Linked DNA regions of Variovorax paradoxus B4. The protein of the gene in region 2 interacts with the protein of the main gene of each other region in a pairwise test. Links are inferred from orthologs where the notes say so. Each region holds a gene or a part of one and is shown on either strand. Other genes may lie near its edges.

Evidence for each region.
Region 1: the proteins of recR (region 2) and recO interact in binary tests that used the Escherichia coli proteins (3 or more experiments, as listed by UniProt). The link is inferred for Variovorax paradoxus B4 from one-to-one orthologs.

Annotation. Positions count from the first base shown.
Region 1 is NC_022247.1:1,619,941-1,635,088, forward strand. Bases 12,331-15,148 are described here. They hold recO (DNA repair protein RecO), read left to right. Parts: upstream 12,331-13,261; coding sequence 13,262-14,035; downstream 14,036-15,148. Other genes in these bases: era (GTPase Era), read left to right, coding at 12,331-13,260; VAPA_RS07400 (pyridoxine 5'-phosphate synthase), read left to right, coding at 14,032-14,796; acpS (holo-ACP synthase), read left to right, coding at 14,810-15,148. Outside these bases: fabD (ACP S-malonyltransferase), read left to right, coding at 1-876; 3-oxoacyl-ACP reductase FabG, read left to right, coding at 904-1,647; acpP (acyl carrier protein), read left to right, coding at 1,746-1,985; fabF (beta-ketoacyl-ACP synthase II), read left to right, coding at 2,085-3,329; VAPA_RS07345 (hypothetical protein), read left to right, coding at 3,343-3,825; RNA polymerase sigma factor RpoE, read left to right, coding at 3,835-4,509; VAPA_RS07355 (sigma-E factor negative regulatory protein), read left to right, coding at 4,527-5,192; VAPA_RS07360 (MucB/RseB C-terminal domain-containing protein), read left to right, coding at 5,213-6,283; VAPA_RS07365 (DegQ family serine endoprotease), read left to right, coding at 6,386-7,876; lepA (translation elongation factor 4), read left to right, coding at 8,398-10,209; lepB (signal peptidase I), read left to right, coding at 10,218-11,183; VAPA_RS07380 (DUF4845 domain-containing protein), read left to right, coding at 11,215-11,583; rnc (ribonuclease III), read left to right, coding at 11,601-12,287; more of era, read left to right, coding at 12,295-12,330. UniProt on the Escherichia coli protein: Involved in DNA repair and RecF pathway recombination.
Region 2 is NC_022247.1:2,625,476-2,640,706, forward strand. What follows is about bases 4,114-7,014. They hold recR (recombination mediator RecR), read left to right. Parts: upstream 4,114-5,219; coding sequence 5,220-5,810; downstream 5,811-7,014. Other genes in these bases: dnaX (DNA polymerase III subunit gamma/tau), read left to right, coding at 4,114-4,781; VAPA_RS12155 (YbaB/EbfC family nucleoid-associated protein), read left to right, coding at 4,880-5,212; VAPA_RS12165 (MAPEG family protein), read left to right, coding at 5,859-6,251; VAPA_RS12170 (ABC transporter substrate-binding protein), read left to right, coding at 6,423-7,014. Also shown: VAPA_RS12135 (TIGR03862 family flavoprotein), read left to right, coding at 1-842; VAPA_RS12140 (winged helix-turn-helix transcriptional regulator), read right to left, coding at 911-1,600; VAPA_RS12145 (class I SAM-dependent methyltransferase), read left to right, coding at 1,710-2,588; more of dnaX, read left to right, coding at 2,925-4,113; more of VAPA_RS12170, read left to right, coding at 7,015-7,457; VAPA_RS12175 (ABC transporter ATP-binding protein), read left to right, coding at 7,532-8,347; VAPA_RS12180 (ABC transporter permease), read left to right, coding at 8,344-9,177; VAPA_RS12185 (transglycosylase SLT domain-containing protein), read right to left, coding at 9,219-10,826; gloB (hydroxyacylglutathione hydrolase), read right to left, coding at 10,823-11,602; VAPA_RS12195 (class I SAM-dependent methyltransferase), read left to right, coding at 11,622-12,377; rnhA (ribonuclease HI), read left to right, coding at 12,414-12,863; molybdopterin molybdotransferase MoeA, read right to left, coding at 12,897-14,213; molybdenum cofactor guanylyltransferase MobA, read right to left, coding at 14,210-14,860; GTP 3',8-cyclase MoaA, read right to left, coding at 14,857-15,231. UniProt on the Escherichia coli protein: May play a role in DNA repair. It seems to be involved in an RecBC-independent recombinational process of DNA repair. It may act with RecF and RecO.

The DNA.
Region 1 (15,148 bases), 1.0 Mb from region 2 along the record:
GCCGTGGCCGAAACCCTGCGCGAAGCCTCCGAGGCGCTGGGCGAAGACATCGGCGGGCTGATCAGGAACGGCCCGAAGGAAGAGCTGGCGCTGACCACCAACACCCAGCCGGTGATGCTGGTGGCCGGCGTTGCCGCCTGGCGCGCCTGGCTGGCCGAAGGCGGGGCCACCCCTTCGGTGGTGGCGGGGCATTCGCTGGGTGAATATTCGGCGCTGGTTGCGTCGGGCGTGCTGACGCTCGCGCAGGCTGCGCCGCTGGTGCGCTTTCGGGCGCAGGCCATGCAGCAGGCAGTGCCGGTCGGCGTCGGTGCCATGGCGGCGGTGCTGGGAATGGACTCCGGCAAGGTGGTGGCCGGCTGCGCGGAAGCCACGGCGTCCTTCGGTGCGGGCAGCGCCGAGATCGTCGAGGCGGTGAATTTCAACGATCCGATGCAGACCGTGATCGCGGGCAGCAAGGCGGCCGTCGACAAGGCCTGCGAGCTGCTCAAGGCCGGTGGTGCCAAGCGCGCGCTGCTGTTGCCGGTGTCGGCGCCGTTCCATTCGAGCCTGATGAAGCCTGCAGCCGAGGCACTGCGCGAAAAGCTCGCCACCCTCACGCTCGCTGCGCCGCAGATACCGGTGCTGAACAACATCGACGTGGCCGTCGAGACCGATCCCGCGCGCATCCGCGACGCCCTCGTGCGCCAGGCCGCCGGCCCGGTTCGCTGGGTCGAGAGCGTGCAGGCCTTGAAACTGCGCGGCGTAGCCTCCATCATCGAGTGCGGGCCGGGCAAGGTGCTGGCCGGCATGGTCAAGCGCATCGCCCCCGAGCTGGAAGCCGCGTCGGTGTACGACCCGGCGACGCTCGCGGACACCCGACAATCGCTCGCCGGCTGAACGGCGCAGGCCCCGGACACTTCTTTTATGAGCATTCCCAAATTCGAAGGGCAAGTCGCCCTGGTCACCGGCGCATCGCGCGGCATCGGCGCAGCGATTGCGCTCGAGCTGGCGCAGCGCGGCCTCAAGGTGGTCGGCACCGGCACCACCGAGGACAGCGCCGCGAAGATCACTTCGGCGCTCAGCGCCTTCGACGGCCGCGGCCGTGCGCTCGATGTGAACGACGCCGTCGCCGTCGAGGCGCTGATCGACGAAATCGTGCAGGCCTACGGCGCGATCCACGTGCTGGTCAACAACGCCGGCATCACGCGCGACACGCTGGCCATGCGCATGAAGGACGACGATTGGGACGCGGTGCTCGACACCAATCTCAAGGCCGTATTCCGCCTCTCGCGCGCGGTGATCCGCCCGATGATGAAGCAGCGCTACGGCCGCATCATCAGCATCACCAGCGTGGTGGGCGCCTCCGGCAATGCGGGCCAGGCCAACTACGCGGCGGCCAAGGCCGGCGTGGCAGGCATGACCCGCGCACTGGCGCGCGAGCTGGGCAGCCGCAACATCACGGTCAACTGCGTGGCGCCGGGCTTCATCGAAACCGACATGACGGCCAGCCTGCCCGAGGCACAGCAGCAGGCGCTGCTGCAGCAGATTCCGCTGGGCCATCTGGGCAAGCCGGCCGATATCGCACACGCGGTGGCCTACCTCGCGTCGCCCCAGGCGTCCTACGTGACGGGGCAGGAACTGCACGTCAACGGCGGCATGCACATGTAGCCGCAAGGCGCAATCTTTTCCCGTACCGGGCGCACGGCAAATGCCACAATGCGCCCGGCTAAAATCCACTGTTACCTACAACCCTCAGAGGGAACCAAATGAGCGATATCGAAGCACGTGTCAAGAAAATCATCGCCGAGCAGCTCGGCGTGGAAGAGTCCCAAGTAACGAACGAGAAGGCCTTCGTGGCCGACCTCGGTGCAGACTCGCTCGACACGGTCGAACTGGTGATGGCACTCGAAGACGAATTCGGCATCGAGATTCCCGACGAAGACGCCGAGAAGATCACCACGGTGCAAAACGCCGTCGACTACGCCACCAAGAATCAAAAGGCCTGATCGGGCCAAGTTGGAACTGTTTCGGCCGGCGGCGCTTTTCTTCTTCAGCCCCGTACGCGCCGACAGCAGTCTTCAGCGCTTCCAGAAAGGTTTGCCGGCATGACCAAACGCCGCGTCGTCGTGACCGGACTCGGTTGCATCGCTCCTGTCGGAAACACGGTGGCCGAATCCTGGTCCAACCTGTTGGCCGGCAATTCGGGCATCGACACCATTAAATCGTTCGACGCCAGCGCCTTCGCCTGCAAGTTTGCGGGCGAGGTGAAGGGCTTCGACATCACGCAGTACATCTCCGAGAAGGAAGCGCGCCACATGGACCGCTTCATCCACCTCGGAATGGCCGCCGCCATGCAGGCGGTCCAGGACAGCGGTCTCAAGACCGGCGATGCGCTGTCGCCCGAGGAGGCGACGCGCATCGGCTGCAACATCGGCTCGGGCATCGGCGGACTGCCCATGATCGAGGAAACGCATGCGGAACTCGTGAATCGCGGCCCACGCCGCGTGTCGCCGTTCTTCGTGCCCGCCTCGATCATCAACATGATCTCGGGCCACGTCTCGATCAAGTACGGCTTCCAGGGTCCGAACATCGCCGTCGTCACGGCCTGCACCACCGGCTTGCATGCGATCGGCCTGTCGGCCCGCATGATCGAGTACGGCGACGCCGACGTGATGGTCGCGGGCGGTGCCGAGTCGACCGTCTCGCCGCTGGGCATCGGCGGCTTTGCGGCGGCGCGTGCACTCTCGACGCGCAACGACGATCCGCGCACCGCGTCCCGTCCGTGGGACAAGGATCGCGACGGCTTCGTGCTCGGCGAAGGTGCCGGCGTGGTCGTGCTCGAGGAGTACGAGCATGCCAAGGCGCGCGGCGCCAAGATCTACGCCGAGGTCTCGGGCTTCGGCATGAGTGCCGACGCGTACCACATGACGGCACCCAACGTCGACGGCCCGCGCCGCTCGATGTCGATGGCGCTCGCCAACGCAGGCATCAACGCCGACGAGGTGCAGTACCTCAACGCGCACGGCACCTCGACGCCGCTGGGCGACCTGAACGAGACCAACGCGATCAAGAACACCTTCGGCGACCATGCGAAGAAGCTCGTCGTGAACTCGACCAAGTCGATGACCGGCCACTTGCTGGGCGGTGCCGGCGGCATCGAATCGGTGTTCACGGTGCTGGCGCTGCATCACCAGAAGAGTCCGCCGACCATCAATATCTTCAACCAGGATCCGGAGTGCGACCTCGACTATTGCGCCAACGTGGCGCGCGATCTCAAGATCGATGTCGCGGTCAAGAACAACTTCGGCTTCGGTGGCACCAACGGCACGCTGGTGTTCAAGCGCGTTTGAATCTTGCTCTTCCATGTACAGCGCACCGTCGGTGACCTATCCGGTGGGGCGCTCGCGCGGCGCGACCCGGATCTTGGTTGCCACGTGGGCCTTGGGTGCCTGCTGCGCGGGCCTCTCGTGCTATCTGATCGATAGCGTTGGCTGGCGCCAGCTGCTGCTGGTTCTGAGCGTCCTGTTTTCAGGCATTGCGGCCGGGCTCGGGCTGCGAAGCGACGGTGCCGCCATGCTGCACTTCGACGGCCTGTGCTGGACCTTGACGGGCGCCGACCCCGGCCGGTCCGTTCACGCGGCGCGCGCCGCCGTGGCGTTCGACCTGCAATCGCTGCTGCTGGTCCGGTTGACCCAGCCGGGCCGTGCCGGACGATGGATATGGCTCGAACAGCGCACCATGCCGGAGCGCTGGCGCGATGTGCGCCGTGCGGTATATTCGCGCGCCCCGTCCGCATCGCCTGCGGGCGAGCCGTGGCGGGCAACCGCGCCTGCCGATGCGCCCTGAACCTCCCCGATGACAACTTCTCCGCCGCCAGTGCCACCGGACTCCGGCTTGCCCGATGTGTCCGCCGAGGCGCCGCGCCCGGGCGAGGTCGACTTCCAGCTGGTCCAGCGCACGGTCGCGGGTGACCAGAAGGCCTTCGAGCTGCTGGTCATCAAGTACCAGCGCCGGATCGAGCGCCTGATCGGGCGCATGGTGCGCGACGTCGACCTGGTCGAAGACATCGCCCAGGAAACCTTCATCCGGGCCTATCGCGCGCTCCACCAGTTCCGCGGCGATGCCCAGTTCTACACCTGGCTCTACCGGATTGCGGTCAACACCGCCAAGAAGGCGCTGGTCGACATGAAGCGCGACCCGACCATCTCCGAAAGCGCCCTGCGGCCGTCTTCTGACGAGGACGATGAAACTTACCGCCCTGGAAACGAACCAATCAGCGACGAAACCCCCGAATCAGTCTTGGCAGCAAACGAGATCGCCCAGGTGGTCGAGGCGGCCATGGAAGCGTTGCCGCCCGAATTGCGCCAGGCGGTCACCCTGCGCGAGATCGAGGGCATGAGTTACGAAGAGATCGCCGAGGTCATGGATTGCCCTATCGGCACGGTGCGCTCGCGTATTTTCCGGGCGCGTGAGGCCATTTCGGCCAGGGTCAAACCGCTGCTGGACAACCAGTCCGGCAAGCGTTGGTAGGTAAGCAGGTGAATGAAATGAATCAGACGATGACGGTTCGTGAACAGGTATCCGCACTGGCGGATGGTCATTTGCATGGCGAGGACTTCGCGCGGGCCATCGACACCGTCTGCGCGGAAGAAGACGCGCGCGGGGCCTGGCGGGCCTATCACCTGGTGGGCGACATCCTGCGATCGGGCGCCCATTCGCCCAGCAGCGATGGCAGTGCATTCCTGGCCCGGTTTCAGCAGCGCCTGGCCGCGGAGCCCGTCGTCGCGGCGCCGGCGCAGGTGCCGGCCGCGGCCCCTGCGGTGCTGACGGCGCGGCACAGGGCCGACGCAGCCAACGAGCCGGTCTTCCGCTGGAAGCTGGTGGCCGGCGCCGCGTCGCTGGTGGCGGTCGCCGCCATCAGCTGGACCCTGGTCGGAAACGGCGCTGGCGTGTCGTCGCCGGGTGCCCAGATCGCAGCCCAGCAGCAGCCGGCGGCCAATTCGGTGCTGGCCGCCGCAGCCTCCAACAGCCAGCTTCCGCCCACGGCCGCGCTCACGCCAACCCGCGTGGTGGTCGGCAACGGCAGTCCGCAAGTCATGCTGCGTGATCCGCGGCTCGACCAGTTGCTCGAAGCGCACCAGCAAGCCGGTGGCGCGTCGCAAATGCCCTCGGGCTTCCTGCGCAACGCGACCTTCGAAGGTCCTGCGCGCTGATCCGCGCCTGTCTCTCTCCAATGACCGTTCAGATGCCGATCTCCGCACGCGCGTTCGCACTGGTGCTCGCTGCTTTTTGTCTTGCGCAGATCGCGGCCGCGCAGACCCGGCCGGGTTCCGCGAACGCCAAGGGCACGGCTTCGGCGCAGGCCGGCGATGCACCGCCTTCGATGAGCGTCGTCGAGTGGCTGCAGCGCATGCATACGGGAGCCCGGCAGCGCAATTACGTCGGCACCTTCGTGGTTTCGGCCGCGGGCGGCGACCTCTCGAGCGCACGCATCTGGCATGTGCGCGACGGCGATCTGCAGATCGAGCGCATCGAGGCCCTGTCGGGGCCGCCGCGCTCCACCTTCAGGCGCAACCATCATGTGATGACCTTCCTGCCCGAGGCGAAGGTCGTGAAGGTCGAGAAGCGCGAGAACCTCGACCTGTTCCCCAATCTGCCCGACAAGCCCGATTCGTCGATCGGCGATTTCTACGACGTGCGGGCCATCGGCAAGGACCGCGTGGCAGGCTTCGATGCCGACGTGGTGCAGCTGGTGCCGCACGATGGGCTGCGCTTCGGCTATCGCATCTGGAGCGAGCGCCGCTCCGGCCTCGTGGTGAAGCTGCAGACCGTGGACGCCGAATCCCGCGTGGTGGAGCAGTCGGCGTTTTCCGAATTGCAGCTCGACGCACCGGTCAAGGCGCAGGCGCTCGCGCAGATGATGACCAACACCAGCGGCTACCGCGTCGAGAAGCTGGAGCTCGAGCGCACCAGCGCGCAGGACGAAGGCTGGGTGCTCAAGGCTCCCGTGGCCGGCTTCAAGCCGCGCAGCTTCTACCGGCGTCCGGCCGGCAGCGACGACAAGGCGGGGCAGGACCGCACCGTGCAGTGGACCTTCTCCGATGGCCTGGCCTCGGTGTCGCTTTTCATCGAGCGTTACGATGAAAAGCGTGCGCCCCGGGATGGGGTGCTGACGATCGGGGCAACCAACGCCATTCGTCGGCGATTGCCCGAGCCGGCGAGCGACTGGTGGCTGACCGCTGTGGGCGAGGTGCCGCAGCAGACGCTCAATGCGTTCGCTCAAAGCCTCGCGCGCACGCGTTGACGTCGACCCGCTGCGCATGCGCCGCAGATGGCGCTGAACCAAGTCCGCATCACGGACTCATAGCTCTTCTTTTGGCCGCTCTGTTCTTTTGAAAGAAAACCGATGATGTTCAAAGTCGAGGGACACACGCTTCGTTCCTATCTCTTCGCATTCGGCATGGCCTGTTCGGCAGCCATGGGTTTCCTGCCGGCGGCGCCGGCCATTGCACAGACGCCGCAGGCGCGCGGATTGCCCGATTTCGCCGATCTCGTGGAGCAGGTGGGGCCGGCCGTGGTCGGGATCCGTACCGTCGAGAAAGTGGCCTCCAGCGGCGGCAGCGGCGAAATGGACGAGGAGATGCAGGAGTTCTTCCGGCGCTTCTTCGGGCAGCCGCTGCCCGGCAACCCGCGTCCGGGCCCGCGCCCGAACCGGCCGCAGCAGCCGCAGGAGGAAGAGCGTCCGCGCGGCGTGGGCTCGGGTTTCATCCTGTCCGCCGACGGCTATGTCATGACCAATGCCCACGTGATCGAGGACGCGTCCGAAATCCTCGTCACGCTGACCGACAAGCGCGAGTTCAAGGCCAAGCTGATCGGTGCCGACAAGCGCAGCGACGTCGCCGTGGTCAAGATCGAGGCGACGAGCCTGCCGGTGGTGAAGGTCGGCGACATCTCGAAGCTGCGCGTTGGCGAATGGGTCATGGCCATCGGTTCGCCCTTCGGCCTCGAGAACACCGTGACCGCCGGCATCGTGAGCGCAAAGCAGCGCGACACCGGTGACCTGGTGCCCCTGATCCAGACCGACGTGGCAATCAACCCCGGCAACTCGGGCGGACCGCTGATCAACCTGCGCGGCGAGGTGGTGGGCATCAACAGCCAGATCTATTCGCGCTCGGGCGGCTACATGGGCATCTCGTTCTCGATCCCGATCGACGAGGCGATCCGCGTCAGCGACCAGCTGCGCGCCACCGGCCGCGTATCGCGCGGGCTGATCGGCGTGACCATCGGCTCGGTCTCGAAGGACGTGGCCGAATCCATCGGGCTCGGCAAGGCGCGCGGTGCGCTCGTGAGCAGCGTGGTGCCGGGCTCGGCGGCCGACAAGGCCGGCGTGCGCGAGGGCGACATCATCACCAAGTACGGCGACAAGGCCATCGAGACGCCCAGCGACCTGTCGCGCTCGGTGGCCAGCACCAAGCCCGGTGCCAAGAACACGCTGACGGTGTTCCGCAACGGCAGTACGCGCGAGCTCTCGGTCACCGTCGCCGAGGGCGATGCGGAAGCCAAGCCGTCCGGCAAGCGCCAGCCCGAGCGCGAGGAGTCGCAGGCCAAGCCGTCGGCGGCCGGCAAGGCGCTCGGCCTGGTGGTCAGCGACCTGACCGAAGCCCAGAAGAAGGAACTCAAGATGCGTGGCGGCGTGCGCATCGAGGCGGCAAGCGATGCCGCCGCGAGGGCCGGTCTGCGCGAAGGAGACGTGATCCTTGCCGTCGGCAACATCGAGGTCTCGAGCGTCAAGGAATTCGAGTCCGCGGTCGCCAAGGCCGACAAGGGCAAGCCCCTGAGCGTGCTGTTCCGCCGCGGCGAATGGGCCCAGTACGCCCTGATTCGACCCGCACGCTGATCTGGCCTTTCCGTCAAGTGGCCCCACCCGTCACTCGGGTTTGGGGCCTTTTTTTGAGGTCTTTGCGACGCTGGAGCGCCCGGTTTCAAAAAAAATTCGGCGCCGAAAGCAGGTCAGTTTTGTTTGTGTTCACTAACTTATAAAGAGGCTTAGGACGATTTTCGGTAGAATAGAGCCCATTGGGCGGCGAGTCCGCGCATAAGGGGAGAGCTTTCCTCCACCATGCGAGATGTCAGACAGCAGTCCACCGGCGCTCCACAGATCGCCCACAAGTTGTTCATGGAGTGCTCCACCGATCTTGTGGATAAGCTGTTTATATCTTTGATGTTGTGGACCTGCAACGACCCGTTTTGACCCTGTCCCCGGATGTACGTGCCTCCCTTTTTGCCTACAATGAAGTTCCAACTACTGCAGTTGCCATTGCTTGTTGGTTCAGGGCGCGTCTCCAGAAGACGCGCCCTTTTTTCTTGCCTGTCGCACTCTGCGCACGAGCCAATTCAAGTACTTAAGCGTTCCCGTTGATGAATCACATCAGAAATTTTTCGATCATTGCGCACATCGATCACGGCAAGTCGACGCTCGCAGACCGCTTGATCCAGCGTTGCGGCGGCCTTGCGGAACGCGAGATGGAAGCGCAGGTGCTCGACTCGATGGACATCGAAAAAGAGCGTGGGATAACCATCAAGGCGCAGACCGCCGCGCTGCACTACAAAGCCCTCGATGGGCAGGTCTACAACCTCAATCTGATCGACACGCCGGGCCACGTCGACTTCTCATATGAAGTGAGCCGCTCGCTGTCGGCGTGCGAAGGCGCGCTGCTCGTCGTCGATGCATCGCAAGGCGTCGAAGCGCAGACGGTGGCCAACTGCTACACCGCGCTCGACCTCGGCGTCGAAGTGGTGCCGGTGCTCAACAAGATGGATCTGCCCAACGCGGACCCCGACAACGCACGCAGCGAAATCGAAGATGTGATCGGCATCGACGCGACCGATGCGATTCCGTGTTCCGCCAAGACCGGCCTCGGCATCGACGAGATTCTCGAAGCCATCGTCCACAAGATGCCGGCGCCGCGCGGCAATCCCGACGGCCCGCTGCGCGCCATGATCGTCGACAGCTGGTTCGACCCCTACGTCGGCGTCGTCATGCTGGTGCGCGTGGTGGACGGCCGGCTGGTGAAGGGCGAGCGCATCAAGATGATGGCGTCCGGCGCCATGTACAACGCCGACAACATCGGCGTCTTCACGCCGGCCAACGAACCGCGCCCTTCGCTCGAGGCCGGCGAGGTGGGCTACATCATCGCGGGCATCAAGGAACTGCAGGCCGCCAAGGTCGGCGACACGGTGACGCTGATCAAGCCGGGCACGGGCGGCGCGGCCGCCACCGCCACCGAGGCGCTGCCGGGCTTCAAGGAAATCCAGCCGCAGGTGTTTGCCGGCCTCTATCCGACCGAGGCCAGCGAGTACGACTCGCTGCGCGACGCGCTGGAAAAGCTCAAGCTCAACGATTCGTCGCTGCGCTACGAGCCCGAGGTGAGCCAGGCGCTGGGCTTCGGCTTCCGCTGCGGCTTCCTTGGCCTGCTGCACATGGAAATCGTGCAGGAGCGCCTGGAGCGCGAGTTCGACCAGGACCTGATCACGACCGCGCCGAGCGTGGTCTACCAGGTGGTGCGCAACGACGGCGAAGTCATCATGGTCGAGAACCCGTCCAAGATGCCCGACGTCGGCAAGATGAGCGAGATCCGCGAGCCGATCGTCACCGTGCACCTTTACATGCCGCAGGAATACGTCGGCGCCGTCATGACGCTGGCCAACCAGAAGCGCGGCGTGCAGATGAACATGGCCTACCACGGCCGCCAGGTCATGCTGACCTACGAGATGCCGCTCGGCGAGATCGTGCTCGACTTCTTCGACAAGCTGAAGTCGGTCAGCCGCGGCTACGCCTCGATGGACTACGAGTTCAAGGAATATCGCGCGTCCGACGTGGTCAAGGTCGACATCCTGCTGAACGGCGAGAAGGTCGATGCGCTGTCGATCATCGTGCACCGCAGCCAGTCGCAGTACCGCGGCCGGGCGGTGGTGTCGAAGATGCGTGAGATCATTTCGCGCCAGATGTTCGACGTGGCGATCCAGGCCGCCATCGGGGTCAACATCATTGCGCGTGAGACAATCAAGGCGCTGCGCAAGAACGTTCTTGCCAAGTGCTACGGCGGCGACATCACCCGCAAGAAGAAACTGCTCGAGAAGCAGAAAGCGGGCAAGAAAAGAATGAAGCAGATCGGCTCCGTCGAGGTCCCGCAAGAGGCCTTCCTCGCGATTCTGCAAGTCGAAGACTGATCTCAAAAATGGCATTCATCACTTCCCTGGTCCTCGCGGCCTTCGCCGGCTATGTCGGTGCCTGGTACTTCGGCGCCATCGAGGGCAATTTCGCGCTCTTGCTGTTCCTGGCCACGGTGGTCACCGGCCTGTACTGGCTGGCCGAGCGCTTCTACTTCCTGCCCCGGCGCGAGCGCGCCGCCGCCGCGCTCGAAGCCTCGCTGAGCGAGCGCAACGAGCGCCTGGCCGGCCAGGGCATCACGCAGGTCGATACCGTCGACGCCAAGGCCAGCGAGCGCCTGCTGATGCAGCCGTGGTGGCTCGACTGGACGGCCGGGCTGTTCCCGGTGATCCTGGTGGTGTTCCTGCTGCGCTCGTTCCTGTACGAGCCCTTCAAGATCCCGTCGGGTTCGATGATGCCGACGCTGCTCACCGGCGACCTGATCCTGGTGAACAAGTTCACCTATGGCCTGCGCCTGCCGGTCATCAACACCAAGATCACCGACGGCACGCCGCTCGCGCGCGGCGACGTGGTGGTGTTCCGCTATCCGCCCAAGCCGAGCATGGACTACATCAAGCGCGTGGTCGGCATCCCGGGCGACGAAGTGGCCTACCTGAACAAGAAGCTCACCGTCAACGGGCAGCCGGTCTCCAAGAACCCGATGCCCGACTACCTCGACAGCGAGTCGATGCGGCTGCTCAGGCAGTTCACCGAAGACCTCGGCGGCAAGCAGCACCGGCTGCTCAACGACGATGCCGGTCCGGCCTTCGTCCAGGGCGCCACCGACTTTCCGTACCGCGAGAACTGCCGCTACTCCGTCGAAGGCGTGGTGTGCAAGGTGCCGGCCGGCAACTACTTCATGATGGGCGACAACCGCGATAATTCGGCGGACTCCCGTTTCTGGGGCTTCGTTCCGGACAAGAACATCGTGGGCAGGGCGTTCTTCGTCTGGATGAACTTCGGCGACCTGGGTCGCATCGGTCCATTCCAATAAGCAGTCAGCATTGTTCGAGGGGTAAGAGGGCATGAGAACAAATCGGTCCATCCGCAGCAGGGCCGCGCATCAGCGCGGCATCTCGTTCATCGGTCTGGTGTTTGTCGCCGTGGTGCTGGGTTGCGTCGGCGTCGTCGTCGCGCAGGTCATCCCGACGCTGATCGAATGGCAGGCCATCGACAAGGCCGCCAACAAGGCCAAGGAAGGCACCACCGTGCCCGAAGTGCGCGCCATCTTCGATCGGGCCCAGGCCATCGACGACTTCCAGTCGGTCTCGGGCAAGGACCTCGACATCAAGAAGGTCGGCGACAAGGTGGTCGTGTCGTATTCCTACGAGCGCGAGATTCCCTTGTTCGGACCGGCCTACCTGGTGCTCAAGTACAAGGGCCAAACCCGCTGAACGCGGCGACACGCAAGGTGGACGGCGGCCTCACGGCGCTGCAGGAGCGCCTCAAGCATTCGTTCTCCGATGCGCGGCTGCTCCAGCTCGCGCTCACGCACCGCAGTTTTTCGGCCGACCACAACGAGCGCCTCGAGTTCCTCGGCGATTCGGTGCTCAATCTCGCGGTATCGCACCTGCTCTACACCCGACTCTCGGCCCTGCCCGAGGGCGATCTGTCGCGTGTGCGGGCCAACCTGGTCAAGCAGGACACCCTGCACCGCCTGGCGCTGGAACTGCAGCTGTCGCCATTGCTGCGGCTCGGCGAAGGCGAGGCGCGCTCCGGCGGGCCCAACCGGCCTTCGATCCTGGCCGACGCGCTCGAAGCGCTGATCGGCGCGGTCTACCTCGATGCCGGCTTTTCGGCCGCCGAGGCGCTGGTGCGGCGGCTCTACGAGTCGGTCGAAATCAATCCGCGCATGGACGCGGCGGCCAAGGATCCGAAGACCGAATTGCAGGAATGGCTGCAGGGTCACAAAATGAAGCTGCCGGTGTACCGCGTGGCGGCCACGCTCGGCGCAGCGCACAAGCAGACCTTCGACGTCGAGTGCGAGGTGCCGGAGCTGGGCCTGCGCGAACGCGGCATCGGTGGTTCGCGACGTGCCGGCGAGCAGGCTGCCGCGGCGGCCATGTTGATCCGGCTCAAGGCACGCGGGGCCGCGTGAAATCAGAATGAACGACGCTATCAATTCAGCAGCAGACTCCCAGGGCCCGGCGGGCGATACGGGCGCAAGCGGCCCTCAGCACTGCGGCCTGATCGCCATCGTCGGCAAGCCCAACGTGGGCAAGTCGACGCTGCTCAATGCGCTGGTGGGCCAGAAGATCAGCATCACCTCGCGCAAGGCGCAGACCACGCGGCACCGCATCACGGGCATGCGCACGCTGGGCGCCACGCAGTTCGTGTTCGTCGACACGCCGGGTTTCCAGACCCTGCATGCCAACGCGCTCAACAAGTCGCTCAACAAGACCGTGCAGGGCGCGGTCGGCGACGTGGACCTGATTCTTTTCGTGGTCGAGGCGGGCAGCTTCACGCCGGCCGACGAGCGGGTGCTCAAGCTGCTCGGCAAGGGCATCCCGACCGTGCTGCTGGCCAACAAGCTCGACAACGTGCACCGCCGTGGCGACATCGCGCCCTGGCTGCAGACCATGCAGGCGAAGCACCCCTTCGCCGAGTTCGTGCCGATGTCGGCCAAGAATGCCAAGGATGTCGAGCGCCTGTTCGGCATCTGCGAGAAATACCTGCCCGAACAGCCCTGGTTCTATGCCGAGGACGAGCTCACCGACCGCAGCGAGAAGTTCCTCGCGGGCGAGTTGGTGCGCGAGAAGCTGTTCCGCCTGACCGGCGACGAACTGCCCTACACCTCGACCGTGATCATCGACAAGTTCGAGGAAGAGCCGCCCCAGAAAAAGGGCCAGAAGCGCCTGCTGCGCATCGCGGCCACCATCGTGGTGGAGCGCGACGGCCACAAGGCCATGGTGATCGGCGACAAGGGCGAGCGCATCAAGCGCATCGGCATGGAAACCCGGGTCGAGCTCGAAAAGCTGGCCGACGCCAAGGTCTTCCTCGAACTGTGGGTCAAGGTGCGGTCCGGCTGGGCCGACGACGAAGCCCGCGTGCGCTCGTTCGGCTACGAATGAAGTGGCAACTGCCCACCGCGTTTCGCATGAGCCGGCGTACGTGCTCCATCGCTACGACTGGAGCGAGTCGAGCCTGATCCTCGAGGTCTTCACCCGCCACCACGGGCGCATCGCGCTCGTGGCCAAGGGGGCGAAGCGGCCGAGTTCCAATTTCAGGCCGGTGCTGCTGCCGCTGCAGCCGCTGCAGCTCAACTACGGCGGCGACGCCGAGATCCGTACGCTCAAGGGCGCCGAGTGGATGGGCGGCCATGTCATGCCGACCGGCGAGGCGCTGCTCTCGGGCTACTACATCAACGAACTGCTGCTGCGCCTGCTGGCGCGGGACGACGCCCACGAGGCGCTGTTCGATGCCTATGCGGGCGTGGTGCAGGTGCTGGCCGGCGACCACGCCGGGGCGCAGGCCGCCACCCAGGCGGCCGCGCTGCGCGCCTTCGAGCTGCTGCTGTTGCGCGAAGTGGGCCTGTTGCCGTCGCTCGACGCGCAGACCCTCACGCTCGAGCCGCTCGTGGCCGATGCCCGCTACACCCTGGTGCCGGAAGCCGGCCTGCGGCTGGCGGGCGAGGACGAGGCGGCGCTGGCCGGTGCCGACTGGCAGTCGCTGCAGGGCGTGCTCGACGACCGCGCACCCTTCACGGCCACGCTGCGCGAGATCGCCACCATGAATGCCGGCAGCAACAGCGCCCTCAGAAACCAGCTGCGCGCCCTGCTCAACTACCATTGCGGTGTGTCCACGCTGCGCACGCGGCAGATGATGAGAGATTTGCAAGCCCTATGAGCACTCCCGGCCATTCCGCTACCACCTCGCTGTCGGTCAACCTCAACAAGGTGGCCCTGGTGCGCAATACGCGCGCTCTCGGCATTCCGAGCGTGCTCACCGCCGCCAACGCCTGTCTTGCCGCCGGAGCGCAGGGGATCACCGTGCATCCGCGGCCCGACGAGCGCCACATCCGCGCGCACGACGTGAGCGACCTGGCCGCGCTGCTGGCCAGGGATTGGCCGGCGATCGAGTTCAACATCGAAGGCAACCCCTTCCACAACCTGATGGACTTCGTGCGCGCGCTGAAGCCGCACCAGGCCACCTTCGTGCCCGACAGCGAAACCCAGGCGACCAGCGACCATGGCTGGAGCTTTCCCGAGGACGCCGACCGGCTGCGCCCCTTGATCGCCGAGGCCCAGGCCCTGGGCGTGCGCGTGAGCCTCTTCATGGACCCCATCCCCGGGATGATGGCCGCGGCCAAGGCGGTGGGGGCCGATCGCGTCGAGCTGTATACCGAAGGCTATGCCGCATCGCGCGGCACGCCGAACGAGCAGGCCGTGCTCGCGCGCTATGTCGAGTCGGCACGCGCGGCGCAGGCTGCGGGCCTCGGCCTCAATGCGGGCCATGACCTGAGCCGCGACAACCTCACGGCGTTCCTGCGTGCGGTGCGCGGCGTCCAGGAGGTTTCCATCGGGCATGCCTTCATCGCGGATGCGCTCGAACTCGGCTACGCCGCCACCACGAAGGAATACCTGCGCTGCATCCAGGAGGCGCAGTGAACGCTGGAGCGGCATGATCTACGGCATCGGTACCGACATCTGTGACCTGAGGCGCATCGCCGCAACGTTCGAGCGCCAGGGCGAGCGCTTTGCCCACAGGGTGCTCAGCGACGCCGAATTCGCGGTCTGGAAGGTCCGCAGCGAGCGCTGGCCCAAGCGCGGCCTGAGCTATCTCGCCACGCGCTTTTCCGCCAAGGAGGCCTTCAGCAAGGCCATCGGCCTTGGCATGCGCATGCCGATGAGCTGGCGCCTGTGCGAGATCGCCAACCTGCGCAGCGGCAAGCCCGTCATCGTGCTGCACGGCGAGCTCAAGGCGTGGTTCGAGGCCAGGGGCCTCACGGCCCATGTCACC
Region 2 (15,231 bases):
ACCGCTGGCTTGGCAACGCATCACCCGGCGCCGCCTCGTTGCGGTTCGCCACTCCGACGGGCGAGGCCATCGTGAAGGCCGATGCGGCGGTGCTCGCATTGGGGGGGGCGAGTTGGGCGCGGCTGGGCTCCGATGGCGCATGGGCGCCGTGGCTGCAAGAGTGCGGTATCGATGTCGCGCCGCTGCTGCCTGCCAACTGCGGCTTCGACGGGGCAGGGTGGAGCGAGCATTTCGCGAGCCGTTTTGCGGGCCAGCCGTTCAAGTCGGTCGCGATTTCGTTCACCGACAGCCAGGGGCGCCGCTTTGCGCGCAAGGGCGAATTCGTTGCAACCGCCACCGGCATCGAGGGCAGCCTGATCTATGCCGCTTCGGCATTGCTGCGCGACGAGATCGCCGCGCATGGCAGCGCGACGCTGCTGCTCGATCTGCTGCCCGACCGCAGCGCCGAGCAGGTGCTGGCCGCCGTCAAGCATCCGCGCGGCGCCCGGTCGCTCAGCAGCCACCTGAAGAGCCGGCTCGGGCTGGAAGGCATCAAGGCCGGCGTGCTGCACGAGACGCTGAGCCGCGAAGCGATGCAAGAACCCGCGCAGTTGGCAGCGACGATCAAGGCCGTGCCGCTGCGGCTGGTCGCAACCCGGCCTGTCGACGAAGCCATCAGCACCGCAGGCGGTGTGCGCTTCGAGGCGCTCGACGAACGGCTCATGGCGAGCGCGGTGCCGGGCGTGTTCGTTGCGGGGGAAATGCTCGATTGGGAGGCGCCGACCGGCGGCTACCTGCTGACGGCGTCGATGGCCAGTGGGGCGGCCGCGGCGCGCGGCGCGATCAAGCAGCTGGGCCTCTGAGGGACCCCGCGGCGTTCGATGTTCTGCCGAGGCAATGCCCGTTTCGCGTGTCTGCGGCGGGGAATGCCTCAGAGCCGCGCTGCGGTTCGGGCATCGGCGAAAGCGCTGCGTCCCATCCAGCGCCAGAGGTTCTGGATATCGGATGCCGCGCCGATGACGCGCAGGCGCCGCTCGCGCAGCGCGGCCTCGGCATCGAGGTCGCCGGTCCAGATCTCCGTCAGGGTCAGCATGTTCGATTCGACAATCAGCGTTGGCTCCTCGCCGGGATTGTCGCGGCAGAGGTCGGCGCTGCCATGGTCGACCACCAGCCACCAGCGCCGCTCGCCTTCAGGCGCATCGGTGAAGCGGAAGTGGATCACGATGCAGCGCCCGAGCGGGCACTCGTCGACCCGCATGAAACGGCGGATGTCCCACATCAGGAAGCCGGCATCCAGCTGGTCGCGCTTGAGGCGGCTGCCGATCCAGCGCGCACCCCAGTGGCCCAGTGCCATCACGATCGGGCGCAATTCTTCACCTGCTGCGGTCAGGTGGTACTGGGCCGTGCTGCCGTCGCCCCGTATCCGCTTGACGACACCTGCTTCCTCGAGCTTGCGCAGGCGCTGCGTCAGCAGCGAGCCCGACATGCGCGGCACGCCGCGCCGGATGTCGTTGAAGCGCGTGCTGCCGCACAACAGTTCGCGCACCACCAGGGGGGTCCAGCGCTCGCAAAGCACCTCGGCGCCGCGCGCCACGGTACAGAACTGGCCGTAGTCGATCATGGCGCCAATTTAGTCCCTGGAGCGGATTGAGGCCAGTACAGATTCTGGACTGGCGGACCCGTAGCCGCGCTGCCATCCTTGGCGTCCCCTCACTCGATGGAGACACACCATGACCACAGCCACAGCCACAGCAGCGCCGGCATTCGACGCCGTCGCCTTCAAGACCACCACCCGCGCGCAGTGGCAGGCTGCCGCCGAGGCCTGGCATCGCTGGGGACCGTTTCTCGGCCGCTGGCTGGGCGATGCGACGGAGACGATGTTCGAGCTGGCGCACATCGGACCAGGCTCCCGGGTACTCGACGTCGCAGCCGGCGCGGGCGAGCAGTCGATCGGTGCAGCGCGGCGCGCAGGCGCCAGCGGCCGCGTGCTCGCGACCGACATCGCGCCGGCCCTGCTCGAGCGCGCTGCTGCGGATGCCAGGGCCGTCGGGCTGTCGAACCTCGAGACCCTTGAACTCGACGGCGAGGCGCTCGACACGCTGCCCGCCGAAAGCTTCGACGCGGCAATCAGCCGCGTGGGCCTGATCTACTTTCCCGACCAGCAGCGCGCGCTCGCCGGCATGCGGCGGGCCTTGCGTCCGGGCGGGCGGGTGTCGGCGGTCGTCTACTCGACCCCCGAGCGCAATGCCTTTTTCTCGATCCCCGTAAGGATCATCCGCGAACGCGCCCAGCTTCCCGCGCCGCTGCCGGGCCAGCCCGGGCCCTTTTCGCTCGGTGCCGAGGGCGCGCTCGAGGCCGCGTTTGCCAAGGCCGGCTTGCGTGACATCGAGGTGCGCCGGGTGCCGTCGCCGGTGCGGCTGGCGAGCGCAGCCGAATGCGTGCGCTTCGAACGCGAGTCCTTCGGAGCGCTGCACCAGATGATGGTCCGGCTTGACGAGGCCGAGCGCGCGAGCACCTGGGATGCGATCGAAGAGGCGCTGCGGCAGTTCGAAAGCAGCGAAGGCTTCGTCGGGCCATGCGAGATGCTGGTCGGTGCCGGAAGCAAGTGAGGCTCGCGACCCTATTTTTGGCGCGTGAGTTCTTGAGAACTCACGGCTTTTCGATGTTAGGTTGACGAGCCTTACCCCTGGCACTGACTACGCAGTTAGGGCTGCTTGGTTCCCCACCTGACCCGGTTGGCCACTTCACCATGCAGGGAGGCCCGTCAGCCCGCATTGTAACCCCCCAGGCTGCGCGCACTTCGTGTCGCTTCGCCCACCCCCCTGCTGGGGGCGATACCAGCGGCCCGGCAATGCCGGTTCCGCGATATCCCGCAAAAAGACAGGGCTTTTTTTGATTGCGGGGTGGGGCCGAGGACCGGTGCCGCGCCTTTTAGAATGCCCGCAATGTCTTATCTCGTGCTCGCTCGCAAGTTCCGTCCGAAAACCTTCGGTGAGATGGTCGGTCAGGGGCACGTGGTGCAGGCGCTCGAGAACGCACTGACCACGCAGCGCCTGCATCACGCCTATCTTTTCACCGGAACGCGGGGCGTGGGCAAGACCACCGTCTCCCGCATTCTGGCCAAGTCGCTCAACTGCCAGGGCCCGGACGGGCAGGGCGGTATCACTGCCACGCCGTGCGGGGTGTGCCAGGCCTGCAAGGACATCGATTCGGGCCGCTTCGTCGACTACACCGAGCTGGACGCGGCATCGAACCGCGGCGTGGACGAGGTGCAGTCTCTGCTCGAGCAGGCGGTCTACAAGCCGGTGCAGGGGCGCTTCAAGGTCTTCATGATCGACGAAGTGCACATGCTCACCAACACCGCGTTCAACGCGATGCTGAAGACGCTCGAAGAGCCGCCGGAATACCTCAAGTTCGTTCTCGCCACCACCGATCCGCAGAAGGTGCCGGTCACGGTGCTGTCGCGCTGCCTGCAGTTCAACCTGCGGCCGATGGCGCCCGAGACGGTGCTGGAGCACCTCACGAGCGTGCTGCAGACCGAACAGGTACCGGCCGAACCGCAGGCGCTGCGCTTGCTGGCGCGCGCGGCGCGCGGCTCGATGCGCGACGCCCTCTCGCTCACCGACCAGGCCATTGCGTTCGGCAACGGCGAACTGCTCGAAACCGGCGTGCGCCAGATGCTCGGCAGCGTGGACCGCGGCCATGTGTTCAAGCTGATAGAGGCGCTGGCGCAGGGCGACGGCAAGACGGTGGTCGACACCTCCGAGGCGCTGCGGCGCGACGGCATGTCGGCCGCTTCCACGCTGGAAGAAATGACGGCGGTGCTGCAGGCCATGGCCGTGCTGCAGGCGGTGCCCTCGCGGGTGGAGTCGGCCGATTCCGCCACCGACCCCGACGCGGCCGATACGGCGCGCCTCGCGTCGCTGATGCCTGCCGATGAAACCCACCTGCTCTACAGTCTGTGCCTGCACGGGCGTGGCGAACTGGGCCTGGCGCCCGATGAGTACGCCGCGCTGACCATGGTGCTGTTGCGGCTTTTGGCCTTCAAGCCTTCCAACGCGGCCGCCTCCCCGGCCTCCACGGAAAAAAAAACTCTGAATGAAGCCTCCAGGGCGGTTTCGGTCCCGGTGGCCGCAGCGCCGGCCCGGGGCACGACGGAGATCCCCGCATCGCCGGCTTCGGTTTCGGTCGCCGCACCGGTGCCTCAACCCACCCCGGCGCCGGCAGGCCAGCGTCTGGCCGTGGTCAGCGAGCCCGTGCGGCCGGGTGGGCCCAGGCCTTCTGCCGCGGCCGGGCCCTCGGCGGCTGCCGAGGCGCCCAGGGTGCTTGCCGTTCCCATGCGCGTCCAGCCGCCGCCGAGCCAGCGGGACGCGCCGCGATCCGACGAGCAGCGCGGTCCGGCGCCACCCATTCCGCCCAGCGAGGACGGCGACTTCTGGCACGCCACGGTCACGCAGATGATCGCGGCCGAGAGCATCAACGCCCTGGCGCGCGAACTTGCGCTCCAGTCGCAGCTGGTGGCGCGCGATGTCGACCAGTGGATACTTCGCGTGGAACGCGAATTGCTCAACCAGCCTTCTGCCCGCGAAAAGCTCACCGATGCATTGGCCGCGCTGGGCCATGGCGTGAAGCTCGCCATTGAAATCGGCGGCGTGGTCGACAGCCCCGCGCGCCGCAACAAGCAGGCTGCCGACGAGCGCCAGCGCCTGGCTGAGGAGGCCATTCGCAGCGATCCCGAAGTGCAGATGCTGATGCGGGAATTCGATGCGAAGATCGTGCCTGGAACACTGAAGCCGGCCTGACGGAACGCCACTGAAAACCCGTGCCGGCTCTTGCGGCATTCGGCATCGACCGCCATCTCTCTTATCCTTCCCCCATTTCCAACCAATCAGGACCAACGATGTTCAACAAAGGACAACTGGCCGGCCTCATGAAGCAGGCGCAGGCGATGCAGGACAACCTCAAGAAGGCCCAGGAAGAACTGGCCACCATCGAGGTCGAAGGCGAGTCGGGCGCAGGCCTGGTCAAGGTCGTGATGACCTGCAAGCACGACGTGAAGCGCATCACCATCGACCCGAGCCTGCTGGCCGACGACAAGGACATGCTCGAAGACCTCGTGGCCGCTGCCTTCAATGCCGCGGTGCGCAAGGCCGAGGAAACCAGCGAACAGAAGATGGGCAAGCTCACTGCCGGCATGCCGGGCCTCCCGCCCGGCATGAAGCTGCCGTTCTGAGCCATTGATGGCCGACGCCAGTTCGCTCGACGCGTTGGTCGATGCCTTGCGCCGCCTGCCCGGTGTCGGCGTCAAGTCGGCCTCGCGCATGGCGTTCCATTTGCTGCAGCACGACCGCGAGGGCGCGCAGCTGCTCGCGCGCGCCTTGCAGCAGGCGGCCGGCAACGTGCGGCATTGCGAGCGCTGCAACACTTTCACCGAAGCGCCGGTCTGCAGCGTGTGCCTCGACACGCGCCGTGACGCAGGCAAGCTCTGCGTGGTCGAAACGCCTGCCGACCAGGCGGCGCTCGAGCGCACCGGGGTTTTCCGCGGCTACTACTTCGTGCTGATGGGCAAGCTCAGTCCGCTCGACGGCATCGGGCCCAAGGACATCGGCCTGCAGAAGCTCTTCGACCGGGCCCTGGACGGCACCGTGAGCGAAGTCATCCTGGCCACCAACTTCACGGCAGAGGGCGAAGCCACCGCGCACGTGATCGGCGAAGCGCTCAGGCAGCGCGGCCTCAACGTGACGCGCCTTGCGCGCGGCGTGCCCGCCGGCAGCGAACTCGAATACGTGGATCTCGGCACCATCGCGCATGCCCTGGTGGACCGCCGATAGCGCAGCAGCGGCCGCTGCTGCCGCTCTGCCGGATGGAGACAACCCGAAATGACTTTTTGCCTGCTCACCGTCGCCTACTGGTGCGTGTTCATCGCATGCGGCCTGCCGTATCTCGCGGCATGGATCGCCAAGGCCGGCAGTTTCGGCCCGCGCGACAACATGCAACCGCGCGACTGGGCCGCAAAGCAGAGCGGCTGGCGCGCGCGCGCCAACAGCGCGCAAGCCAACAGCTTCGAAGGCCTCCCGTTCTTCATCGGCGCGGTGATCATTGCGCATCAGCTCGGCGCCAATCAGGCGCGGCTCGACATGCTGGCGGCGGCCTATGTCGTATTGCGTGTGATCTATCTCGCGGTCTACATCAAGGGCGTCGGCTCCGTGCGCAGCGCGGTCTGGGCGCTCGGTTTCCTGGTCAATATCGCGATCCTTTTTCTCGCGCGATAAGAGCGCAAACAGCCGCTGCGGCGCTGCGCAACAGGCCGTTCGACACAGGCCTCGTGGAGGCCATCATGCTTACGTGGAAACCCGCACGGGATGACCCCGATGCAGGCAACAGGGGCGCACCCCTAAGCTCGATTCAGTTCACCAGAATCAAGAGCCCCGCAGGATTGCTCCATGCTCCACCGCAGAACCCTCATGACAGTCTCCGCAGTCGCTGCCGCAACGATTGCGTTGCCGCGGGTCTTTGCGCAAGCCAAGCTCGAGAAGACGAAGATTTCCATCGCGGTGGGGGGCAAGGCGGCGTTCTACTATTTGCCGCTCACCATTTCCGAACAGCTCGGTTATTTCAAGGCCGAAGGCCTCGACGTCGAGATCTCCGATTTCGCAGGCGGCGCACGCGCGCTGCAGGCCGTGGTGGGCGGATCGGCGGACGTGTGCTCCGGTGCCTACGAGCACACCATCAACCTGCAGGCCAAGAACCAGTTCTTCCAGGCCTTCGTGCTCCAGGGCCGCGCGCCGCAGATCGCGGTGGGTGTGTCGACCAAGAACATGGCGGGCTACACGGGCATTCCGGATCTCAAGGGCAAGAAGATCGGTGTCTCGGCGCCGGGCTCCTCGACCAACATGGTGGCCAATCTCGTGCTGTCGCGCGGCGGCCTCAAGGCCAGCGACGTGAGCTACATCGGCGTGGGCGTGGCGGCCGGCGCGCTCACGGCGCTGCGCTCGGGCCAGATCGACGCCATCAGCAACACCGACCCCGTCATGACCATGCTCGAGCAGAAGGGCGACGTGAAGATCATCAGCGACACGCGCACGCTCAAGGGTACGCAGCAGGTGTTTGGCGGACCGATGCCCGCAGCCTGCCTCTACGCGCCGGTCGACTTCATCCAGAAGAACCCCAACACCTGCCAGGCGCTGGCCAATGCCATCGTCCACGGCCTCAAGTGGCTGCAGACGGCCGGGCCCGGCGACATCATCAAGACGGTGCCCGAAACCTACCTGCTCGGCGACCGTGCGCTGTACCTTGCGTCTTTCGACAAGGTGCGCGAATCGATCGCCACCGACGGCCTCGTGCCGGCCGACGGTCCGAAGACGGCGCTCACCGCTATCTCGAGCTTCGACACGGCCGTGAAGGCCGACAAGATTGATCTCATGAAAACCTACACCAACGATTTTGCTAGGCGCGCGAAAGACAGGTTCAAAGCCTGACTCCGAACGTCCCCGCGACCCGGCCTCGGCCGGGTTTTTTCTTGTGGCGGCCGTTGCCAGAAATCCTGCCAGACATGTCCGACTACGCACTCGAACTTCTCTCCATCAGCTGCACCTTCCATTCGAAGGACGACCCGGGCCAGCGCTACACCGCGGTGGCCGACACCACGCTGCGCGTGAGGGCAGGGGAGTTCGTCTCGGTGGTGGGCCCCACGGGTTGCGGCAAATCGACCTTGCTGAACGTGGGCGCCGGCTTGCTCGCGCCTTCGTCGGGCACCATCAAGGTCTTCGGCCAGACACTGGCGGGCGTGAACGCACGCGCGGGCTACATGTTCCAGACCGAAGCGCTGATGCCGTGGCGCAGCGCCATCGACAACGTGATGGTGGGGCTGCAGTACCGCGGCGTGCCTGACGCCGATGCACGCGAACAGGCCGAGGCCTGGCTTTCGCGCGTGGGCCTTTCCGGTTTCGGTGACCGCTATCCGCACCAGCTCTCGGGCGGCATGCGCAAGCGCGTGGCGCTGGCGCAGACGCTGGTGCTCGACCCCGACATCATCCTCATGGACGAACCCTTCAGCGCGCTCGACATCCAGACGCGGCAGCTGATGGAAAACGAGGTGCTCGAACTCTGGAGCGCAAAGAAGAAGGCGGTGCTTTTCATCACGCACGATCTCGACGAAGCGATTGCGATGAGCGACCGCGTGGTCGTGCTGTCGGCCGGCCCGGCCACGCATCCGATCGGCGAGTTCGCCATCGACCTGGCGCGTCCACGCGATGTGGCCGAGGTGCGCACGCAGCCACGCTTCGTCGAGCTGCATACCCAGATCTGGGAGGTGCTGCGCGACGAAGTGCTCAAGGGCTATGCGCAGCAGCTGAGGAAGGCCGCATGATGCCGCGCCTGAACGAACGCAATGCGCGCTTCTGGCAACTGGTGCTGCTCGCGATCATCCTGGTGGGCTGGCACCTGGCGTCGCGCAACCAGCAGATCGCCTTTTTTCTTGGCGAGCCGATCCAGGTGGCGGGACGCATCTGGAGCTGGTTCCTGCCGTTCGAGGTGCCGCCGAACCTGCTGTTCCCGGAGGGCCTGAAAGGCAATGCCGACATCTATCGGCACCTCGGCACCACGTTGCTCGAGACAGTGCTGGCCTTCGGCATCGGCACCGTGCTGGGCCTGGCCTGCGGGCTCTGGCTGGCGCTGGCGCCCACGGCGAGCCTGATTCTCGACCCCTACATCAAGGCCGCCAACTCGATGCCGCGCGTGATCCTGGCGCCGATCTTCGCGCTGTGGTTCGGCCTGGGCATCTGGAGCAAGGTGGCGCTGGCCGTCACGCTGGTGTTCTTCATCGTCTTCTTCAACGTTTACCAGGGCGTGCGCGAGGTGAGCCCGGTGGTGCTGGCCAACGCGAAGATGCTCGGCGCCAACCAGCGGCAGCTGCTTCGCACGGTCTACCTGCCAAGCGCGACGAGCTGGGTGTTCTCGAGCCTGCACACGTCGGTGGGCCTCGCCTTCGTCGGTGCGGTGGTCGGCGAGTACCTGGGCTCGGCGCGCGGCGTGGGCTACCTGATCCTCCAGGCCGAAGGCACCTTCGACGTCAACACCGTCTTTGCCGGCATCGTGGTGCTGACGGCCTTCGCGCTCTTGCTCGACGGCCTTGTCGGCCTGATAGAGAAACGGCTGATGAAGTGGCAGCCGCGCAGCGGGGAGACCGAAAAACTCTAGCGCTGCGGTGCGTTCGGGCTTTCGGCCCCGTCACGTCGGCTTCAGCGTTTCTTCTTCTTCGACGGCGTGCCGCCGCGCTTCTCGCGCACGACCTGCTTGCCTGCCGGCGACTTCACCACGTTGCTGCCGCGTGCAGCAACCGCCTTCACCGGGCTGCCGCCGCGCTTGGAGGCGACGGCGGCTCGGCCGCGAGCCGATCCCGCACCCGAGCCGACACGGGCTTCGGGCGCAGCGCGAACCGGCAGGTACACCACCACGCTGTAGCCGCGCTTGAACGCGTGATTGAGCTTGACGTCGTTCCACTCGGCCACGCTGTCGGGCTTGAGCTTGTAGCGGCGCGCGATGCTGGCCACGCTGTCGTTGCGCCCCGCCTTGACGGTGGTGCGTCGATTGACGATTTCGGGCTGGAAGCTCAGATGGCCGCTGTCCGCCACCAGCGCCGTCACGTCCTCCTTGACGCGGGCGCCGCGCGGCACGATGAGCGTCGAGCCGGCCTTGATGAGCATGCGCGGCGGGATGCTGTTGAGCGCGCGCAGGTCGGCCTCGCTCATGCCCGACCGCTGGGCGGCGTCGGCCACCGTCATCGTGCTGGGAACGACCCATGCCGTCCAGCTGGCGTACTGGCCTTGCGAGTACGCATCGAAGTTGCGCTGGAACACGGCTGCGTTGTCCCAGGGCAGCAGGATCTGCGGTGTGCCGGCGGCAAGCAGCACCGGCTTGTGCGCGGCCGGGTTGAGGGCGCGGAAGTCTTCGAGCCGGATGTCGGCCAGCTTGGCGGCCAGTTCGACGTCGAGGTCGCGCGTCAGCGTCACGGTCTGAAAGTACGGGTGGTTCGCAATCAGCGGCAGCTCGGTGTTGAACGACTGCGGATTGGCCACGATGTTCTTCACCGCTTGCAGCTTGGGGACGTAGAGCCGCGTTTCGGCCGGCATGGAAAGATCGCTGTAGGTGGTGGGCAGGCCCAGGCGCTGGTTCTTGGCGATCGCGCGGCTCACGCTGCCTTCGCCCCAGTTGTAGGCGGCCAGGGCGAGCTGCCAGTCGCCGAACATGCCGTAGAGCTTTTGCAGGTAGTCCAGCGCGGCGCGCGTCGACGCCAGCACGTCGCGCCTGTCGTCGCGGAAGATGTTCTGCTTCAGGTCGAAGTCGGTGCCGGTGGCCGGCATGAACTGCCACATGCCCGCGGCGCGCGCGCTGGAAATGGCCTGCGGGTTGAACGCGCTCTCGATATACGGCAGCAGCGCGAGTTCGGTCGGCATGTTGCGCCGCTCGAGCTCCTCGACGATGTGGAAGATGTACTTGTTCGAGCGCTCGGTCATGCGCTGGATGTAGTCGGGCCGGCTGGCATACCACTGCTCGCGGTCGCGCACCAGGTCGCTCTCGAGGTTCGGCATCTTGAAGCCGCGGCGGATGCGGTCCCACATGTCGGCGGGCGGCGCCAGCGTGACGACGCTCTGCGAATGGGCTTCGCTGCTGGTGATGGGGGTGAGCGGCCCGCCCGGGTAGACCGGCGCCGCGCTGCCGGAGGCCTTGGTGCCGGTGCCGCCGGCGGTGGACTGCGCGGGGGTGGTGGAGGAAGACGGGCTGGTGGTGCCCGCGCAGCCCGCGAGCAACAGTGAGCCTGCAAGGCAGACAGCAGCGATAAGTTTCATCGGAAGTCGTTTTTCCATTGGCGCAGCGCGGCAAACACGTCGGCTTCGGCCGCATCGGCGGAAAGCTCGGCGTGGTCGCGCACCGCTCTAAGGACGGTGGCTTCGCGGCTGCGAAGAAAGGGGTTGATCCGGCGTTCGGTGGCCAGTTGCGAGGGCAGCGTGGGTTGCCCTTGCGCGCGCAGGCTTTCGCAGTGCGCGGTGTACTGAGTCAGATTGGCATTGCCGGGTTCCACCGCTTGGGCGAAACGCAGGTTAGCAAGTGTGTATTCGTGCGCACAACATACGCGGGTGTCGCCCGGCAGCGCGGCGAGCGCATCGAGCGAAGCCAGCATTTGCGCCGGCGTGCCTTCGAACAGCCGGCCGCACCCGCCGGAGAACAGCGTGTCGCCGCAAAAAAGCAGGGGCGGCTGGCCCGCGCTTGCGGGCAGGAAGTAGGCGATGTGGCCGGCCGTGTGGCCCGGCACGTCGATGACCGCGAAGCGCAGTCCGAGCACCTCGGCGCTGTCGCCGTGCGACAGGGGGGTGAAGGGCTGCGGAATGCGCTCGCGCGCCGGGCCGAAGACCGGTGCGCCGGTTGCCGCATGGAGCGCGGCAACGCCGCCGGTGTGATCGGGGTGATGGTGCGTGACTAGAATCGCGGCGAGCTGCAGCTTGTCGCGCGTCAAGGCGTCGAACACCGGTTGAGCGTCGCCCGGGTCCACCACGATCGCGTTGGACCCGTCCTGCAGCATCCAGATGTAGTTGTCAGCGAAGGCGGGCAGCGGAACGAGGGTCATGAGCGGTCAAATTATAGGTTTGCAGGATTGGTTCGCGACCCCCCCCGGCCGCTACCTGCTCGCGTGGGAGCAGGCCCAGTTCGACGAGGCCGTGGCGGATGTTTTCGGCTACCACGCGCTGCAGCTCGGCGCCGCCGGAGTCGAGGGCCTGCGCACCAACCGCATGCCGCACCGCTGGCTGGCCTTGCCCGACCCCGACCAGCGGTCGGGCAGGGCTGCGCTGTTCACCGATTTTGCGGCGTTGCCGTTTGCCGCCAACAGCCTCGACCTGGTGGTGCTGCCGCACGCGCTGGAGCTGAGCCAGGACCCCCATGCGGCCTTGCGCGAAGTGGAGCGGGTGCTGGTGCCCGAGGGCCGGGTGGTGATCTGCGGGCTCAATCCGGCCAGCCTCTGGGGCATGCGGCAGCGCCGCGCGCACCTGTACCGCAGGCTCGGCTTCGGCGACCTCTTCCTGCCCGAGGGCGGCGAGTTCATCGGCTACTGGCGCATGCGTGACTGGCTGCGGCTCCTGAGTTTCGAGGTGGAGTCGGGGCGTTTTGGCATCTACCGGCCCGCGGTGCGCAGCGAGGCCTGGCTCGAACGCTGCCGCTGGATGGACACCGCCGGCGAACGCTGGTGGCCCATCTTCGGTGCGGTGTATTTCCTGGTGGCAGTCAAGCGGGTGCGTGGCATGCGCCTGCTCAGCGCCGATTGGCGTCGCGCAGCGGCGCGCGCCACCGCGCCGGTACCCATCGCGGGCAAGATGCACAAGGCCAAGGCCGACCGCGCCGATTGAGCATTGAAATATTGAAAGAAGAAGGAAAAGAGCGTTTTGAACGAAGTCGTGATCTATACCGATGGTGCGTGCAAAGGCAATCCCGGCCCCGGCGGCTGGGGCGCGTGGCTCAAGTCGGGCGCCACCGAAAAGGAACTGTTCGGTGGCGAACTCAACACCACCAACAACCGGATGGAGCTCACCGCCGTCATCGAGGGCCTGGCCGCGCTCAAGCGGCCCTGCAAGGTCATCCTCTACCTCGACAGCCAGTACGTGCGCATGGGCATCACCGAATGGATCCGCGGCTGGAAGGCCAAGGGCTGGCGCACCTCGACCAAGCAGCCGGTCAAGAACGTCGAACTCTGGCAGAAACTCGACAAGCTGGTGGCCGAGGGAGGCCACCTGATCGAATGGCGCTGGGTCAAGGGCCACTCGGGCGACATCGGCAACGAACGCGCCGACATGCTCGCCAACAAAGGCGTGGACAAGGCCCTGGGCCGGATCTGAGCCGCTGGAAGTGCGCGCAGCCCTGGGGGCGGGTCAGGCCTCCAGCATCATCACGTCGACTTCGTCGCCCGCGGCCACGTTGCCTTGGTCGTGGTGCAGCACCACGAGCCCGTTGGCCTCGACCATCGAGCTCAGCACGCCGGAGCCCTGGTTGCCGGCAATGCGAACCTCGGGCAGCGCACCGGCCACCGCCCGCACGAAGCCGCGCTGGTATTCGGTGCGCCCGGGCTTCTTGCGGATGGCGCTCGCGGCGCGCGCGCGCAGCAGGGGCGGCGGCGCCGCGGCAATTTCGTGGCATCCCATCATGCGCAGCAGGGCAGGCCGCACGAAGGCAAGAAAGGTGACCATGACGGCCACCGGATTGCCGGGCAGGCCGAAGAGCACCGCCGAGCCTGGCTGCGGCGGGGCCTGCTGGCTGCGGGGAACGAGCCCGACGGCCATCGGCCGGCCGGGGCGCATGGCCACACGCCAGAAAGCCATGTCGCCGAGCTGCTGCATCACGGCGCGCGTATGGTCGGCGGCGCCGACGCTCACACCGCCGCTGGTGATGATGGCGTCGGCCTGGCTCGCGGCCTGCTGCAGCGTGGCGGCGAGCGTGGCCGGGTCGTCGCGCACCAGGCCCAGGTCGACCACTTCGCAGCCCAGCCGCGTGAGCAGGCCGAACACCGTGTAGCGGTTGCTGTCGTACACCGCGCCTTCGCGCGGCGGCTCGCCAAGGCTCAGGATCTCGTCGCCGGTCGAAAAATAGGCCACGCGCAGCCGCCTCAGCGCGGGCACCGACGGCAGTCCCAGGCTGGCGACCATGCCCAGCGCGGCGGGCGACAGGCGCTCGCCGCGGCGCAAGGCCGGCTGGCCCTGCATGAGATCTTCGCCTGCAAAGCGGCGGTTGTCGCCGCGGCGAAGCACCTTGGCAGGAAAGCGCACGCGGTCGCCGTCGACCTTGCAGAATTCCTGTGGAATCACGGTGTCGAGCCCTTCGGGCATGACCGCGCCCGTCATGATGCGAACCGCGTCGCCGGCAGCCAGCGCGCCGCGCCACGCCGCGCCTGCCAATGCGGTACCCGCCACGCGCAGCTCGATGGATGCATCCGTGGACGAATCGTCCCGCAGGATCGCGCCGTCGAAGGCAAAGCCGTCCATCGCGGAGTTGTCGTGCGGCGGCACGCTGACCGGCGAAATGACGTCTTCGGCCAGCACGCGGCCCAGCGCTTCGCGCAGTGCGACCTCTTCGCGTTCCGAGACCACGGCTGGCGCCACCAGTTGCGCCAGAAAGGCCTGGACGCCGCCGACGCTCAGCGCCTGGGGGTCATAGCCTGCAAGGGCGGCGGCAATGTCGGCGATGCGGCTCATCGGTTTTCCAGCGCGTGCAGTTCGGCCAGCGTGTTGGCATTGAAGAAGGCGTCGGGCGCGTCGCCGGGGCGGTCGAAGGGCACGAGCACGGTGCGGTGCTGCGCGGTCCAGGCGTCGATCTTGCGACCACCGGACTGGGTGAAGTTCACCAGGCTTTCGAGCAGCGTGGTGCGCAGCAGGCAGAACACCGGCTGCGGCCGCAACACCGGCGCCGCGCCGGGTTCGGCGGCGGCCTCGGGGGCGTTGACCATGGCAATTTCCGCGTCGTTGGCCGTCAGGGCCTCAGCCAGCCGGCTCGCCAGATCGAGCGGAAACAGCGGCGTGTCGCAGGGCACGGTGAGGAGATAGGGCGTTTCGCAGCGTTCGAGGCCGGTCAGGAAGCCCGCCAGCGGGCCGGCATAGTCGGCCAGGCTGTCGGGCCAGACCGGAACGCCGAAGGACTCGTAGGCCGCCAGGTTGCGGTTGGCATTGATCATGACCTCGCCCACCTGCATGCCCAGGCGCAGCACGGCGTGCATGGCGAGCGGCGAGCCATTGAAGTTCTGCAGGCCCTTGTCGATACCGCCCATGCGCGAGCCGCGGCCGCCGGCCAGCAGCAGGCCGGTGATCTCGCCGGGGGAAATGGAATCTTGTGTTTTTGGGGTCATCCGCCGATATAGCTCATTTCGACGCGGCGCGGCGCGGGGTCGCTGGCGTCGTGCTCGCTGCCTTCGGGGCCGCGAAGCGCGCGCAGTTCGGAATAGCGGTCGGCGCGGCCTTGCCAGATGTGGCCGATGGCGGAGCTGATGTCCTCGTCGGTGGCCGTGCCGCGCAGCAAGGGACGCAGGTCATGGCCCGCGCTCGCAAAGAGGCAGAGGTAGAGCTTGCCCTCGGTGGACAGGCGCGCGCGGCTGCAGTCGTGGCAGAAGGCCTGGGTCACGCTGCTGATCACGCCGATTTCCCCGCCGCCATCGGCGTAGGCCCATCGCTGGGCGGTTTCGCCCGGCGCGCTGGGCTCGAGCGGCACCAGCGGAAACTG